DNA from 2 places in the Psychrobacillus sp. FSL H8-0487 genome. Region 1 is predicted to be linked to the other one. Evidence: riboswitches for the same ligand, from Rfam matches in the RefSeq annotation. Region 1 holds a riboswitch; the other holds the start of a gene.

Region 1 (7,963 bases):
TCCTTGTACCATTCTGTTGAAATAAAGGTACTATAAGTAGGATCAGATACAAATTGTTGAATTACCTCATAATTTCTCGTTAACTCATTTAATTGAATATCATGATTGATTTTCTGCGGTATGGACAACTTGGCTAGTGTATTGGTCCATTTGGATGGGAGTTTTTGAAGTTGGAGCCATGGAGATGTCAATATTACTCCCGCATATTCAATATCTAGTTTTCGTAAAACTTTAATAAGTAAGGTTGCTCCAAGGCCATGCCCCATTAAAAATATAGGTAGGTCGTATGTAACTGCCACTTGCATCGCTTGTTTAATGTAGTTCTTATATAGTTCGAAGGATTCGTCATGAATATTTTTTGATTTTTTTAATTCTCCATGACCGGGCAAGTCACCCATAACGATATGATAGTTGGAGCTTCTCAACTTTTCGATTAACCAAGCATATCTTCTATGATGTTCATATGCACTATGAACAATAACTATTACGGCTTTAGGCTTTACTTCTGTTTCCCATTTCCACATATAAACAAACCTCTTTTCTTCCTTGCATTTCCACGGTATATATTTTCATTCAAACTGTATGTCTGTTACCATTAATTATAATCTATTTTCAAAAGGAGCGTATGTTAAATGATTTATCCATATAAAGGGAAAACACCAATTATAGACGACTCTGCTTTTATAGCTGATTATGTCACAATAACAGGTGATGTGACAATCGGTCCAGAGACTACAATTTGGTTTAATACGGTAATTAGAGGGGATGTTGCTCCTACTATTATTGGAAGTAAAGTTAGTATACAAGATTTAAGTTGTCTGCATCAAAGTCCAAATAATCCACTCATCATAGAAGACGAAGTAACTATTGGACATCAAGTCACTTTACATAGTTGCACAATACGTAAAGGTGCATTAATAGGGATGGGATCCATTATTTTAGATGGAGCTGAAATTGGAGAGGGTGCATTCATCGGAGCAGGTAGTTTAGTACCTCCTGGCAAAAAGATACCTCCCAATTCTTTGGCACTAGGAAGCCCTGCAAAAGTCGTTCGTGAGCTAAACGATGAAGATAAGGCCGATGTCCAAAGAATTATCCGAGAATATGTAGAAAAAGGACAATACTATAAATCCCTTCAAAAATAACATTTGTTAGTGATTATTTGTCTTGATTGATCGATTAATAACTTTCATTGATCGATTTTATGACTCAATCGATCGATTATCAGCACCCATTGATCGATTCTTATTATATTCCCCATGAAAAAAGGCTTTCCCTTATAGGAAAGCCTTTTTTGTTCATACTATTATAATCCAGCCATTTGTTTTAATTGTGCAGCTTTATCTGTTTTTTCCCATGGCACATCAATGTCTGTACGACCAAAGTGACCATAAGCAGCAGTTTGTTTGTATATTGGACGGCGTAGATCTAGCATTTTAATAATTCCTGCTGGACGAAGGTCGAATAGTTCACGAATATATGAAACTAATTTCACTTCTTCTACTTTTCCAGTACCAAAAGTTTCTACAGCAATGGAAACAGGTTTAGCTACACCAATTGCATAAGCAAGTTGTACTTCACAACGATCAGCAAGACCAGCGGCAACAATATTTTTAGCAACATAGCGTGCAGCGTATGCAGCAGAACGGTCTACTTTTGTTGGATCTTTACCAGAGAATGCTCCCCCACCATGACGAGCGTATCCACCGTAAGTATCTACGATAATTTTACGTCCTGTTAAACCAGCATCTCCTTGTGGTCCACCAATTACAAAGCGTCCAGTTGGATTGATAAAGTATTTTGTATTTTCATCTATTAAATTTGTAGGAACAATCGGATTGATCACTACTTCTTTAATATCTTTTTGAATTTGTTCTAACGTAATTTCCGGATGGTGTTGAGTAGATATAACTATTGTATCGATATGAACCGGATTATTGTTCTCATCATACTCTACAGTTACTTGTGTTTTCCCATCTGGACGAAGATAATCTAAAGTTTCATCTTTACGGACTTGTGCCAATCGATGAGCTAGTTTATGCGCTAAACTAATTGGTAAAGGCATAAGCTCTGGAGTTTCATTACAAGCATAACCAAACATTAAGCCTTGATCTCCTGCTCCAATTGCATCTATATCAGAATCGCTCATAGATCCTTCTCTTGCTTCTAACGCTTGATCTACACCCTGCGCAATGTCAGGTGATTGTTCATCAATAGAAGTTAGCACAGCAGAAGTTTCTGAGTCAAAACCATACTTCGCACGTGTATAACCAATTTCTTTAATAGTAGAACGAACTACTTTTGGAATATCTACATAAGTAGATGTAGTAATTTCTCCAGCAACTAATACTAACCCTGTTGTTACACTCGTTTCACAAGCTACACGAGCATTTGGGTCTTCTGCTAGAATTGCATCTAGAATTGCATCAGAGATTTGATCACAAATTTTATCTGGATGTCCCTCTGTCACTGATTCTGACGTAAATAATCGACGTTGTGTCATAGATTGTTCCTCCTATATCCCGCGAGATTTCTCTCAAGAATTGATACGGTACTCATTCCCATGTCAAGCCATTCAAAATGTTTCATGCATTTTCTTCACATAATAGTACATGTAAGTTAAATGCATTGAAGTTAACTTGAAGCCGTTTCGGACTTGGCACACAAGGATAAAGGGCGATGTTCAATAAAAAAACCTCTCACTCACGTAAATATACATGAGGAAAGGTATTAGTATCATAAGCACCTTTCACTCTTATCAATCAAGGAATTTCACCTTGTCTCAGGTTTGGCACCTTTGTAATAATGAAAATACTACAGGTTGCCGGGTTTCATAGGGCCTGACCCCTCCACCAGCTCGGGATAAGAGTATCCGTTCAATTTATCATCATACGTAAGTATGTATAAGATGTCAACTATTTTTGTTTGTATTTTATACACAAAAGAAAAAATTAAAAGTGAATAGTATAGACTAATGAACCTAATGTGTTATACTAATTCACATATCTAGAAAACTTCCTCTTTTGAAGAGGAAATATAAAAAAAGGATGGTATATTCAAAATGAATTCAATCGAAACAGTGAGTGAACTGAAAGCATTGTTAGCAGGAAATAACGTTAGCAGCCAATTGTCAGTGCCACAACTTGTGGAAAAAGCTACAACAAGAGGAGAAGCAGTACTAACTTCTACTGGTGCAGTTAAAGCTGAAACAGGAAAATATACTGGCCGTTCTCCCCAAGATAAGTATATAGTAGATGAAGCTATTTCTAAAGACAAAATCGATTGGGGCTCAGTAAACCAACCAATTTCTTCTGACATTTTCGATGCATTATATAAAAAAATGATTAACTTCCTAAACAAACAAGATGAAATATTCGAGTTTAAAGGATATGCAGGAGCAGACAAAGAATCACGTTTAGGTATTCAAATTATTAACGAATACGCTTGGCATAACCTTTTCGCTCATCAGCTATTCATACGACCAACACAAGAAGAACTTGCTACTCATACGACTGATTTCACTATTCTATCTGCTCCTAACTTTAAAGCAGATCCAGCGGTAGACGGTACTCACTCAGAGACTTTTATCATCGTATCTATGGAAAAACGCACAGTGCTAATCGGTGGAACTGAGTATGCTGGCGAGATGAAGAAATCTATTTTCTCTATTATGAACTACTTACTACCAGAACAAGACATTTTACCAATGCACTGCTCTGCAAACGTTGGGGATGATGGAGACGTTACATTATTCTTCGGATTGTCAGGAACAGGGAAAACTACCCTTTCAGCAGATGCTGGTCGCAAATTAATCGGAGACGATGAGCACGGTTGGTCGGATAACGGTGTGTTCAATATCGAAGGTGGCTGTTACGCAAAATGTATCGACCTAACTCGTGAAAACGAACCACAAATTTGGGACGCGATCTCATTCGGCACGGTCCTAGAAAACGTAGTAGTAGATGCAGAAACTCGCGTAGCTGACTATGCAGATAACTCATTAACCGAAAATACACGTGCTGCATACCCAATTCAATATATCGATAATATTGTAGATCCTTCTGTAGCAGGTCACCCAAATACAATTATTTTCTTAACTGCGGACGCTTTTGGCGTATTGCCTCCGATTAGTAAACTAACGAAAGAACAAGCAATGTACCATTTCTTAAGTGGCTTTACTTCTAAACTTGCTGGAACTGAACGTGGAGTTACATCGCCACAACCGGTATTCTCGACTTGCTTCGGTTCTCCTTTCTTACCATTACATGCAACAGTGTATGCAGAAATGCTAGGCAAGAAGATTGACGAGCACGGTGCACAAGTGTTCTTAGTAAACACTGGTTGGACTGGCGGAGAATACGGTGTTGGTAACCGTATGAAGCTTTCATACACACGTACAATGGTTCGTGCTGCTATTGATGGTAAACTAAACAATACTGATACGGAAACAGATACAGTATTCGGATTAGCTATTCCTAAAGTAGTAGAAGGCGTACCTTCTGAAGTACTTATCCCTCGTAATGCATGGGCAGACAAAGCAGCATATGACCAAAAAGCCGCTGATTTAGCTCAATCATTCCGTGATAACTTTAAAAAGTTTGGTACAGTTTCTGAAGACATTTCCTTTAAAGGCGGACCATTAGCTTAATAGAGTAAACATCAAAAAGAGTCCAAATTCGAATGAATTTGGACTCTTTTTTAATATTTGTGCTTTTATTTGCTAAAAAGAATAATAAGTATATTTTATTGCAAAGGATGGTTTAGTCAAATAAGCATTATTCTAGTCACCATTAGTCTCATGATATTCACTATCCGTAATTTTAGGAAATATTTCTACAAACTTTTCGGCTTCCTCTTCATTAACTTTATATAGAATAATTTCAGAACCATAATGACCTATTTCCATCTGTTCAACCCCATCTTCTTGAAAGAACATTGTATACCACTTTAAACCACCTTTTGGATCAACAGAATAATTTCTAAAATAGAGTCTATTTTCATCCGTTAGATTAATAGTAACCACTTTCATCAATCCCTCTGTCTGAACGGAAACAGCTCGAGAGTTTAACTCTTCTAACACTTCTAGTTCTTCCAACCAACAATGGATCACTACTTCTTGGAACTCGTTTGTATATTGATCCCACAAATCCTCCCAAAAACTCGTATCTATGGGAAACGAAGATTTCCCCTCTACACTCATTGCCTCAGTTGTTACTACAACATTACCCACTATAAAACCCCTCTCTGATTTTTCATCCAATGACATGCATCTTTTACTACACGTCTATTTATTTTGCTCGGAAAAAAATGTGTGAATTCTGGATAGTACCAGGTTTCAACTGGTATACTATTCCCTACTAATGCATGCTCTAAAACCTTTGCATGCTCAAAAGAGACATTTTTATCTTGCTCACCGTGAATTATTAGCGTGGATGTCTTCATTTCCTTTATAAGAGGTAATACATCTCGCTCTTCGTATCCCACTGGATATTTGCTAGGAGTACCACCAATGACTCGTTTCATCATCTTTCTCATATCTAATCTTTCTTCATATGTTAGATATATATCGGACACACCCGCCCACGTAACTAAAGAGGTAATATCATTACGTAGAATAGCAATCCATAATGTCATGATTCCACCACGAGAAAATGCAAATAGGTGAATCCGTTCTGCAAGGCAATATTGCTTAAGTATATCTACTCCGTAGATAGCATCCCAACGATCTTCTCCAGCGAATTCATCTTTTCCTTCACCACCACGATTGCCACGATAATATGGCGCAAATACGATAAAACCTTCAGAAGCAATTTGTGCGATTCGGGCGGGTCGAACCATACCAATACTTTGCATACCACCACGACAATATAAAATACCTTCATAGTCTCCTACTTCTTTTGGTGACGCTAGCATCCCTTTGACACGTAGTCCACAGGACCAATATGTAATTTCTCTTAATACAATATGAGGATTGGGCGATGGATAAACTCGAACTTTTTCAATCGTTCCATTTGCTTTCAATTTCTTTCACCTTCTTTAAAATGGCTTTCATTCCATCATCTTTCATATGGAAGCTCAAATAATTACTTTGTGTAAGTTCTTCTGAAGATAACCAAAAGGCTCCTTCTGTTTCAAAGTTTGTCTTCTCTTTATTAATATACCCAACTTCCGCTACATAAACAGTTTTACAAAAAGGGATATTATCTATTACCATATATTCTGCAAGCCATGCTAACTCCACTATATCCACATTTGTTTCTTCTTTTGTTTCTCTAATTGCTGCTTCAACTAAAGTCTCTCCCTGCTCTAACTTACCACCAGGAAACTCTAAACCCCTTTTAGGATGCTTCGTCACCAACCATTTGCCTTTATATTTTGCTAAGACTAGTACATGTTCAGATGGGATTACAAAGCTACCTTGCTCAAAAGATAACAATACATCATAACCATTTAAATCTTGGAAAGAAATCATATCCTGACTCCCTTTGTTTTCTTTCAATTTTAGCATATGTATATAAAAAACTTAGCCCATGGAGGGCTAAGTCTAAAAGTAACTATTATTTTGGGGGTCCCATTTTATAATCTTCATTTCCTTCTTCTCTATTTTGTGCAATATTCTGCTTGGATTTGTCTTGAGGGGATAGGTTGAGTAAGGAACTAACATTTCGATAAGTTACTGGATTTTCATTACCTTTTCTATTTAAATTTTTACTCATAATTGAATCTCCTTTCGTCTTTGAAAATAAGGTAGCTGTTCGATAAATTGTTTAGAGTCATCTGAAGTGAATTCATGAATCCATGCATACACTTTCTTAAGTCTTCTATCATATTGATCATTTTCCCCATCCACATGATATGGCTTTACTAATTGTGGTTCATGAGCCCGTAGAAAGTTTCTGCTTTGCACTGACTTCAGCTGATAGAAAAGCTTTTCAAATACTTTTATTTCATTTCTGGTAGCTGTTACTTCATATTCCCACTGAGATTCTTCAGGATAAGCATATACTTGCTGACTTTTAACGGAGATATACACTTTGTACAAGGTCATTTTCACACATCCTTTTATAGAAGTTTGTGCAAAAATCAAAAAAACATGCACCACTAGGGCACATGTTTTTTAAGCAAGAGGATATACTTTTTAATCAACATCTGTCTAGGCTACAGCACCTAGCCCCTCGAGTCGTTTCAGATTGTCAGATAAAGGCAAAAAACGCCTTTAATGTCATTCCTCCAACACTTTTCGAGGCTAACATAGGCGCTTTCGCTTTTCTTATTAAGCTTGAATATCTACAACGGTTCCTTTATGAGGATGTGTTGCAGCTGATTGAGACATGCCTTCCAACATTCCTATTGCTGCTACAGTTTCCATGTTCATAGCATTTCGCAAAACACTCATTTGCACGGTCTGTTGCAATTGTAGTAAGTTAGATGACATTATGGAGTTTATATCCAAAGAAATCCCTCCCTAACAAGCTTTATATCGGTAAATTCAAATTATTATTAAATGTATATTATTTTTTAGCAGTGTTAGCGTTAGTATCTCCTAAAAATGCATTTAACATCCACTGATGTTTTTCAGTTTTTTGGTAAATTGCATTTAATACATCTTCTGTCATATCATCTTCATCTTTGGCTGCTTCTTCCATCCCTTTTTTAAGAGATTTCATAATTTTATCAAAATCATCTACAACCGTTTGTACCATATCGTCAGCCGACTCTTTACTCGAAGCTTCTTTTACTTCTGAAAGCTCCAAATGTTCTTTTAAAGTTGCTGTAGGTTTACCACCAAGTGTTAATAAACGTTCAGCAATTTCATCCATATTAAGTGTAGCTTCGTTATATAATTCTTCAAATTTAGCATGTAAAGTAAAAAATGACGGACCCTTTACATACCAATGAAAATTATGTAATTTAGTGTACATAACTGACCATGTTGCTACTTGTTTGTTTAGTTCTTTGTTTA
Region 2 (7,963 bases), 920 kb from region 1:
ATTTACTTGTGCGCGGAGGAACGCATGTTTTGGCATATGCAAAAGCGATTGAAATAGCAACAGGGGTAGATGTGACGAAAATGCTTCCAATTCCTAACCTCGACAACCGTGTTTTTGATACTGCAAGAAAGTATGAAGAGCAAGGGTATGGAAATGTATTATTTACGTGGAATAATGTAGGGGATTACAAGGATATAAATCAGATTTGGAAAGGTAACAATCCTATGAGTGGTGAGAAGCTAGTTGTGAAAGAAGGAAGTCCAAAAGGATATGATATTCCTGATTTAAGATCACTCCCGGAAGAATTTGCACCTGGAATAGGACCGGATGAATATGAAGCTATTGCTAAAAGACTAATGGCTAATATGTAAATCTACCACTAAAAAGACCAATTGCTCCGTGCAATTGGTCTTTTTAATGGGATAGGCCCAACGTTAGTTATTGATAACCTTGGAGGATAGCAATGACTGTGTTTCCTGTTCGTTGTATCCAAGTTCCGTGAGTATTTCTTTGTTATGCTGTCCAAGTAGAGGAGCGGGAGTTCTAAATTGACCTGGTGTTTCGGAAAACTTAGCTGGAAACCCTAGTGTTTTCATTGAACCTGCTAAAGGATGTTCGTAATCTACTATCATTTCTCTCGATAGAATATGTTCATCATTTAAAGCTTGATCGTAAGAATAGATGGGTCCAGAAGGTACGCCCGATGTATCTAGCAAGTCTAGCCAGTAGGAGGAGGGGTGTTTGCATAGAACCTTCTCAATCTCCATCTCGAGTTGGCTAGCGTTAGTTGCTCGAATACTATTTGTTAAAAAACGTTCATCTGTAAGCCATTGTGGTTTATGGACTACTTGTAAACAAAACTTTTCCCAGAGTTTTTGATTGCCTGCACCAATAAGGATAAAACCATCCTGTGTTTTAAATCCTTGATAGGGAGCAGAAACACGATGTGCTGTTCCATTTCTTTGAGGCACTTCACCTTTGCCGAAATATGCTGCGGCTTCCCACACAGTCCATGCAAGACCAGAATCTACAAGGGAGACATCAATATATTGACCAGTCCCTTTTTTAAGTCGATAAATATAGGCAGACAAAATAGATTGAATGGCCGTTTGAGCAGCAGCTATATCATGAATAGCGATTCCAACTTTGACAGGTTTCCCATTTTTTTCTCCGGTCATATCAATCAGACCAGAAAGACCTTGCGCCATAATATCATAGCCGCCTTTGTCTTTATACGGGCCTGTTTGACCATAACCAGATATAGAACAATAAATCAAAGCGGGATTTAAAGCTTTCAGCGTGTCATAATCAATGCCTAGTTTTTTTGTAACTCCCGGTCGATAATTTTCTATAAAAACATCCGCTTCTTTAATAAGTTTATATAATACCTCAAGACCTTTATCTGTTTTTAAATTAAGGCATATTCCGCGTTTGTTCCGATTGACCATCATATACATATAGCTTTCTTCATTTATATAAGGACCCATACTTCGAGTGTCGTCCCCATTTGGGAATTTTTCCACTTTTATAACGTCTGCACCCATATCAGCTAAAACCATGGTGCAATAGGGTCCAGCGAGAACTTGAGATAGATCAACTACTTTCATTCCATTTAATGCTTGTTCCATCACCAATCTACCACCTTATAGAATCCTTAATCCTTAAATAACTGTAGGTTTTGTACTTCTTCTAGATTCCGCGCACCACTCAAGGAGATAGAAACTCTAGTTTCTTGTAGGAAGTTTTCTAACACGCGTTCCACGCCTTCCTGACCGCCACTGGCTAATCCCCATATTACTGGACGACCTATGCAAACTGCAGTTGCTCCAAGTGCTAAAGCTTTTACTGCATCAGAACCTCTTCTAATTCCACTATCAAATAAAATAGGGATTCGTCCATTAACTGCTTGAACTACTGCCGGAAGGGCATCGATACTCGCAATAACACCATCTAACTGGCGACCACCATGATTAGAAACGATAATTCCATCTATTCCTTTTTCCACGGCAAGTTTAGCATCTTCCGGATGAAGTATTCCTTTTATTAGAATTGGTAGTGTTGTATGTTCACGTAACTCGGAAATATTCGTCCAGTTTAAAGTAGGATGGTATATATTTTCAATAATTTTATGGACGATAGTTTCTTGAGAATGATCGCTCAGTGCGGACATGAATACTGGATCAGACACATAATTACCTTGTCCGAAACCGCGTTTTAATGGAGAGTACTGATTGCGAATATCTTCCTCACGCCATCCAAGCATCGTCGTATCGACTGTAAGTACAATTGCTTTATAACCTGCAGCTTCTGCTCTTCTTACCATACTAAAGGAAACTTCCTTCTGTTGAGAGGACCAATATAATTGGAACCATTTTGAACTTCCCTTTGTTTCAGCGGCAATTTCTTCAATAGAATAGCTAGACACGGTACTTTGAATATATGGGAATTCCAATTTTGCCGCAGCTTTAGAAACCGCCAATTCGCCGTCTTCATGGGCTATTTTATTGACTCCAACAGGAGCTATAAAGAGGGGGTGGGGATATGTATGTCCAAGAATCGTTACTTCTGTATTTAAAGTAGACACATCCGTTAAAAAGCGGGGGATGATTGAATACTTATAAAAGGAATCTGTATTTTTCCTGTAGGTTTCTTCTCCACCAGCAGAAGAACGAATATAACCAAACGGGCCGGGTTCTAATGCTTGTTTTGCAGCAGCTTCCAATTCGGTAAAATTTATCGGGTAATGCTTACTTGCTTCGATACTTTTTAATAATAAATCATTCGTAGACATATCAAAGTTCACCTCTTATGAAAAATTTGGTTTTCTTTTTTCTAAAAACGCTTCAATGCCTTCTTTATAGTCATCAGAGCTGAAAGATTCTAAAATTAGCTTTTCAATTTCTTCTGTTTCTTCGTTGTCGCCATCAATAATTGCTTGAATTACTTGTTTAATCCCGTTGTTGGCAACAGAAGACTTACGAATAATTTGACGAGCGAATTCAAGACACTTTTCCTCAATTTCTCCCAATGGATAAATATAATCGACTAAGCCAATTTCTTTTCCTTCTTCGGCTGTGATTAGCTTAGCGGTATACAATAATTCCTTTGCTTTCGTAAGACCGATAAGATTTACCAAGCGCTTCGTACTAACGAGATTATAAATAATGCCAATGTTTGCAGCGGTTATCCCAAGCTTGCTACCAGAAGAGGCAAATCGGAAGTCACAGGAATTTGCAAGTTCTAATCCCCCACCTATAGCTAATGTTTTAATAAGGGCAATAGTAGGTTTAGGGAAACGATATAATTTCTCAATAGATTCAAGAGTTGCATCATTATAATCTTTTGCTTTTTGAGCAGAGAAACGATTTTCTAGAAACTCTGTTATATCTGCACCAGAAGAGAATGCAGTTTCATCTACTCCTTTAAGGATTAATAATTTAACTTTTGAATCCTTCTCCAGTTCAGTCAATAATTCACCTAACTGTTTAAACATAGCCAGTGAGAATGAATTCTTCTTGTCTGATCTGTTAAAAACAACTGTTGCGATAGATTCACTGCGCTCCACATATAATAGATTTGTCATTCGTAACCCTCCTACTAGTCTTTTTTAATATTCGCTGCAATACGGTTTCCGATAGATTGAATACTTTGGACAAGGATGATTAAAATGACTACTGTTGCATACATAACATCTACTTCATAGCGCAAATGTCCGAAACGATATGCCAAGTCGCCTAAACCACCTGCTCCGACCATTCCAGCCATTGCAGTAGCTCCAATCAAACTTACCGTTGAAATGGTTAACCCTAAAACGATAGAAGGGCGAGCTTCACGAAGTAAGACATTCCAAATGATGGCACCTGTACTAATACCCATTGCTGTATATGCCTCAATAACACCGTTCTCCACTTCAAGTAGGGCAGATTCCATTAGTCTAGCAATATATGGTGCTGTATAAATGACTAATGGCACGATAACTCCTTGCACACCAATAGTTGTTCCAACGATGAGTTTTGTAAATGGCAAGATGAAGAATAGTAAAATAATGAACGGGATAGAACGTACAATATTTATGATTAAATTAGTTAATTGATAAATAAACTTATTTGCCAATGCCTGACCAGGTCTAGTTAAAACGATTAAAATACCTAATGGAATCCCGATTAGTACAGAGAAGAAAAGGGAAATACTAACCATTTGAAATGTTTCTACAACAGATACACCAATAATCGGTAGCCATTGCTCTACAAATTGATCTGTTCTACTCATGAGAATGTCCCTCCAATTCTTCCGTTGCTACACCTTGTGCTTCTAGATAGTTAATAGCGTTTTTCACTTGTTCTTTGTCGCCAATTAAGTGAACGACTATATTTCCGACGATGCCATTCTTCAATTCGATAATATTAGCAGTTAAAATGTTTGGCTGAACATTAAATTTTTGACTAACTTCTGCCAATAACGGTTTTCCAGTACTTTCCCCTACAAATGTTAAACGAGTGACTGCGCCTGTAACATTCAACTGAGCAATCAATGAATTGGATAAATTCCGTTGGCTAATTGTATTTAAAAACTTTTTGGTAGTAGGGTGGGTAGGCTTCGTAAATAGATTGATAGCTGTATCCTGTTCCACGATAACTCCATTTTCCATGACATATACATGATCGCAAATTTTTTGAATGACATTCATTTCATGCGTGATTAAGAGTATAGTAATTCCTAATTCACGATTGATCTTTAGTAGCAAATCTAAGATGGAATCAGTTGTTTCTGGATCCAGTGCACTGGTTGCTTCATCGCTAAGCAATACTTCAGGTTCCTGAGCAAGTGCGCGAGCGATAGCAACACGTTGCTTTTGTCCACCTGATAACTGGTTAGGATAATTTGTATGCTTGTCAGTTAAACCAACTATGTCTAAATATTGCTCCACCCGTTTTTTTACCTCGTCTTTGTTATAGCCGAGTAGCTTTAGTGGAATGGCGATATTATCATAAACCGTTGCTGTTTTAAGTAGGTTAAATCCTTGAAAAATCATGCCAACTTTATTGCGAGTTTTACGCAATTTAGGGAGGGGTAAGGAAGTAAGTTCGACTCCGTTTATGAAAACTTTACCTTCCGTAGGTTTTTCCAGTAAATTTACGCAACGAATTAGTGTGCTTTTTCCAGCACCACTATATCCTATAACACCGTGGATTTCTCCTTGATTTACCCGTATATTTACTTGTTTTACTGCCTTTACAGCTCCACTTTTACTATTAAACTCTTTCGAGACATTTTCTAATACAATCATTTCACGATCTTCCTTTCTTTTTAAAGAAAACGCTACCGAAGTCGGTAACGTTTATGACTCCATTATTCGTCCCAGCTAGGTAAAACTGAACCTTTAAACTCTTCTTCGATGAATTTTTTAACTTCTTCCGATTGATATGCTTTGATAAACTTTTGGATTGTCGGATCATCTTTGTTTTCTGCACGGACTACAATATAGTTCACGTAAGGAGAATTGGAAGATTCTAGTAATATGGAATCCTCTTTTGGACTAATACCTGCTTCAAGTGCAAAGTTTGTATTGATGGCAGCTGCATCTACTTCACTCAGTTGTTTCGGGATTTGAGCAGCTTCTAGTTCAATAAATTCTAGGTTTTTTGGGTTTTCTTCAATGTCATAAATACTTGCTGATTCTCTTTTATCTTTTTTAATTTTGATAAAGCCATTTTCTTCTAAAATATATAATGCACGAGCGCCATTTGTAGGATCGTTTGGTAAACCAAAAGTTGCTCCATCTGGCAGGTCATCTATAGAATCATATTTGTCTGAATAGACACCCATTGGATTTAATATCGTTTTTCCTACAGGAACTAAATCTGTGCCATGGTCTTCGTTAAACGTATCTAGGAATGGCTCATGCTGATAGCTATTTGCATCTAAATCCTCTTCCGATAAGGCTGTATTAGGTAAAATATAGTCAGAGAAAACTTTAAGCTTAACTTCTAATCCGTCCTTAGCAGCCACTTTAGCAGCCACTTCTACAATTTGTTCATGTGGCCCAGCAGTTACACCTACTACTATTTTGTCCTCATTAATCGCTTTAGTTTCTGAAGTTGCATCATCTCCACAAGCTACAAGAGCTCCAGATAAAAGTACCGTTGACAATAAAAATCCAAATTTCTTCATTTTCCATTCCTCCAAATAATTATTCAGAACGTTGTATAAATATAAAAGCCCCTCTTTCAAAAGAAAGAGAGGCGCATACATACGTTAGTCCTCTCTTATCTATCAAAACAAAATTGTTTTGCTGGATTTAGCACCTTTCCACATAGATTATTAGGTGGATGGTTGCCGAGCTTCATAGGGCCAGTCCCTCAGCTACTCTTGATAAGAGATATCAGCTATTAAGTTTTTCAACAGTTCATAAAATATAATTTACTACATCAACTTATTAAAGTCAACCTACTTTTTTTGTAGTTGCGTATAACATTCTAAATAGTATATGTTTAATAAAAATAAATAATTATACAAAAAGGGTGTGTAAGCGTTGTCAAAAGTAAGAGCAAACTTTGCAGTTGGTCAGCTAGGAAAGGTAGTAGGAGCGCGTTTAGTATATGGAACTGATTTGCTAGAAGGAATAGAGGAATTGTGTAAAGTGAATGGAATTAATTCTGCTACAATTCTTAGTTGTTTTGGAAGTTTTCAAAGAAGTGGATTTGTTTATTTGATACCAAACGAAGATTCACCCATAGGTGTAGGGTACAATAACCTCGTTGTCAAAGAGGGGCCAATCGAGTTTTTGCAGGGGACGGGAGTTGTCTGTCAAAGAGATGGACAGTTTGAAACACATTTCCATGGGACAATATGTGACCAATATGGCAATATTTTTGGTGGTCATTTTATGAAAGGTGAAAATCCTGTTATTACAGTAGATTTAGTGTTGGCAGAAACTATTGGTATGGATTTTCAGCGGAAGTTTGATGAAGAAACAGGAGCAAATCAGTTTTATCCGGTAGAAAAGAAAAAAGATAAACCTAATCAGCTTTAACACAAATAGAAAATGCCGCCTCATTTAATGGGCGGCATTTTTGTTAAAATAAATCGCTATGTTAAAAGTGTTACACTTAAACTAACGCAGCGGTTTAGTCGAATAAATAAAATTAGAAAAAAGCGGAACTTTAGTTTGTTTATATTCGTAAATTATTATTATGACACTTGAAAGGGGGATTTTTTATGTACAAAGTGAATGGTATAGAAGCTTATGAAGCACATAATCGAACTGAGTTATTAGCAGGTTTAGAGGCAAAATCTGAATATATCCTTATTAAAGGAGACTATTATAAAGAAGTAAGAAAGATTATGGATACTCATCTTCCAGAGAACGAAAGTATAGGAGTGGCATTAGGAAGTGCGGGTGTGTTATCAATTCTTATTTATGCAATAGATGCAGTAAGAAATTCATTCAGTAATGCAGATAAAATGGATAAAAAAATTGACAGAAAGTTAAATTCATTCATGGTTAAAAAAATTACAGATGATGGTTTATTATTGAGCTTAAAGCAGTTAGATTATTAGAACTTGCATACATAGAACTATTTTGGATAGTTCTATGTGAATAAATACACTTAAACAAACGGGTGTTTTAGTAAAAACATACACCAAAGTAAAATGAGCGTGGAGATATATTCCAGCTCATTTTTTTATGTGCATTTCAAATCAACCTTTGCCTTTAACATAGCCAAATAAATTAAGCTTTCCGATCCTTGTAATTGCTTCTTTCAATCGGTCTTCATCCACTAACAATCCTACTCGAACATATCCTTCGCCGGATGACCCAAATCCATTACCAGCAGCAACCGCTACGTCAGCTTCTTGTAACAATAAATCTGCAAAAGCTTCACTCGTATAATTATCAGGGACTGGTAGCCAAGCAAAGAAGGATCCTTTCGGTGCAGTCACCTTCCATCCAATGCTAGTA

The links. Region 1 has a riboswitch for S-adenosylmethionine ahead of metK (methionine adenosyltransferase). Riboswitches for the same ligand answer to the same signal wherever they lie in the genome.
Region 2: it holds a riboswitch for S-adenosylmethionine, as region 1 does, so the genes downstream of both, MHI47_RS08365 (MetQ/NlpA family ABC transporter substrate-binding protein) here and metK (methionine adenosyltransferase) in region 1, are expected to answer to the same signal.

What each region holds. Positions count from the first base shown of each region.
Region 1 is NZ_JBBOZA010000001.1:2,609,082-2,617,044, forward strand. It holds gene MHI47_RS13270 (alpha/beta hydrolase) at 1-524, opposite strand, end outside; gene MHI47_RS13275 (gamma carbonic anhydrase) at 633-1,145, shown strand; gene metK (methionine adenosyltransferase) at 1,307-2,503, opposite strand; SAM riboswitch class I at 2,753-2,869, opposite strand; gene pckA (phosphoenolpyruvate carboxykinase (ATP)) at 3,062-4,648, shown strand; gene MHI47_RS13290 (hypothetical protein) at 4,781-5,230, opposite strand; gene MHI47_RS13295 (alpha/beta hydrolase family protein) at 5,230-6,021, opposite strand; gene MHI47_RS13300 (NUDIX domain-containing protein) at 5,999-6,472, opposite strand; gene MHI47_RS13305 (hypothetical protein) at 6,558-6,716, opposite strand; gene MHI47_RS13310 (transposase) at 6,713-7,048, opposite strand; gene MHI47_RS13315 (YjfB family protein) at 7,274-7,453, opposite strand; gene MHI47_RS13320 (Dps family protein) at 7,512-7,963, opposite strand, start outside.
Region 2 is NZ_JBBOZA010000001.1:1,688,064-1,696,026, forward strand. It holds gene MHI47_RS08335 (manganese catalase family protein) at 1-371, shown strand, start outside; gene MHI47_RS08340 (CaiB/BaiF CoA transferase family protein) at 435-1,628, opposite strand; gene MHI47_RS08345 (alpha-hydroxy-acid oxidizing protein) at 1,655-2,791, opposite strand; gene MHI47_RS08350 (enoyl-CoA hydratase/isomerase family protein) at 2,807-3,583, opposite strand; gene MHI47_RS08355 (methionine ABC transporter permease) at 3,598-4,269, opposite strand; gene MHI47_RS08360 (methionine ABC transporter ATP-binding protein) at 4,262-5,287, opposite strand; gene MHI47_RS08365 (MetQ/NlpA family ABC transporter substrate-binding protein) at 5,350-6,171, opposite strand; SAM riboswitch class I at 6,264-6,379, opposite strand; gene MHI47_RS08370 (PPC domain-containing DNA-binding protein) at 6,533-7,033, shown strand; gene MHI47_RS08375 (hypothetical protein) at 7,219-7,560, shown strand; gene MHI47_RS08380 (pyridoxal phosphate-dependent aminotransferase) at 7,702-7,963, opposite strand, start outside.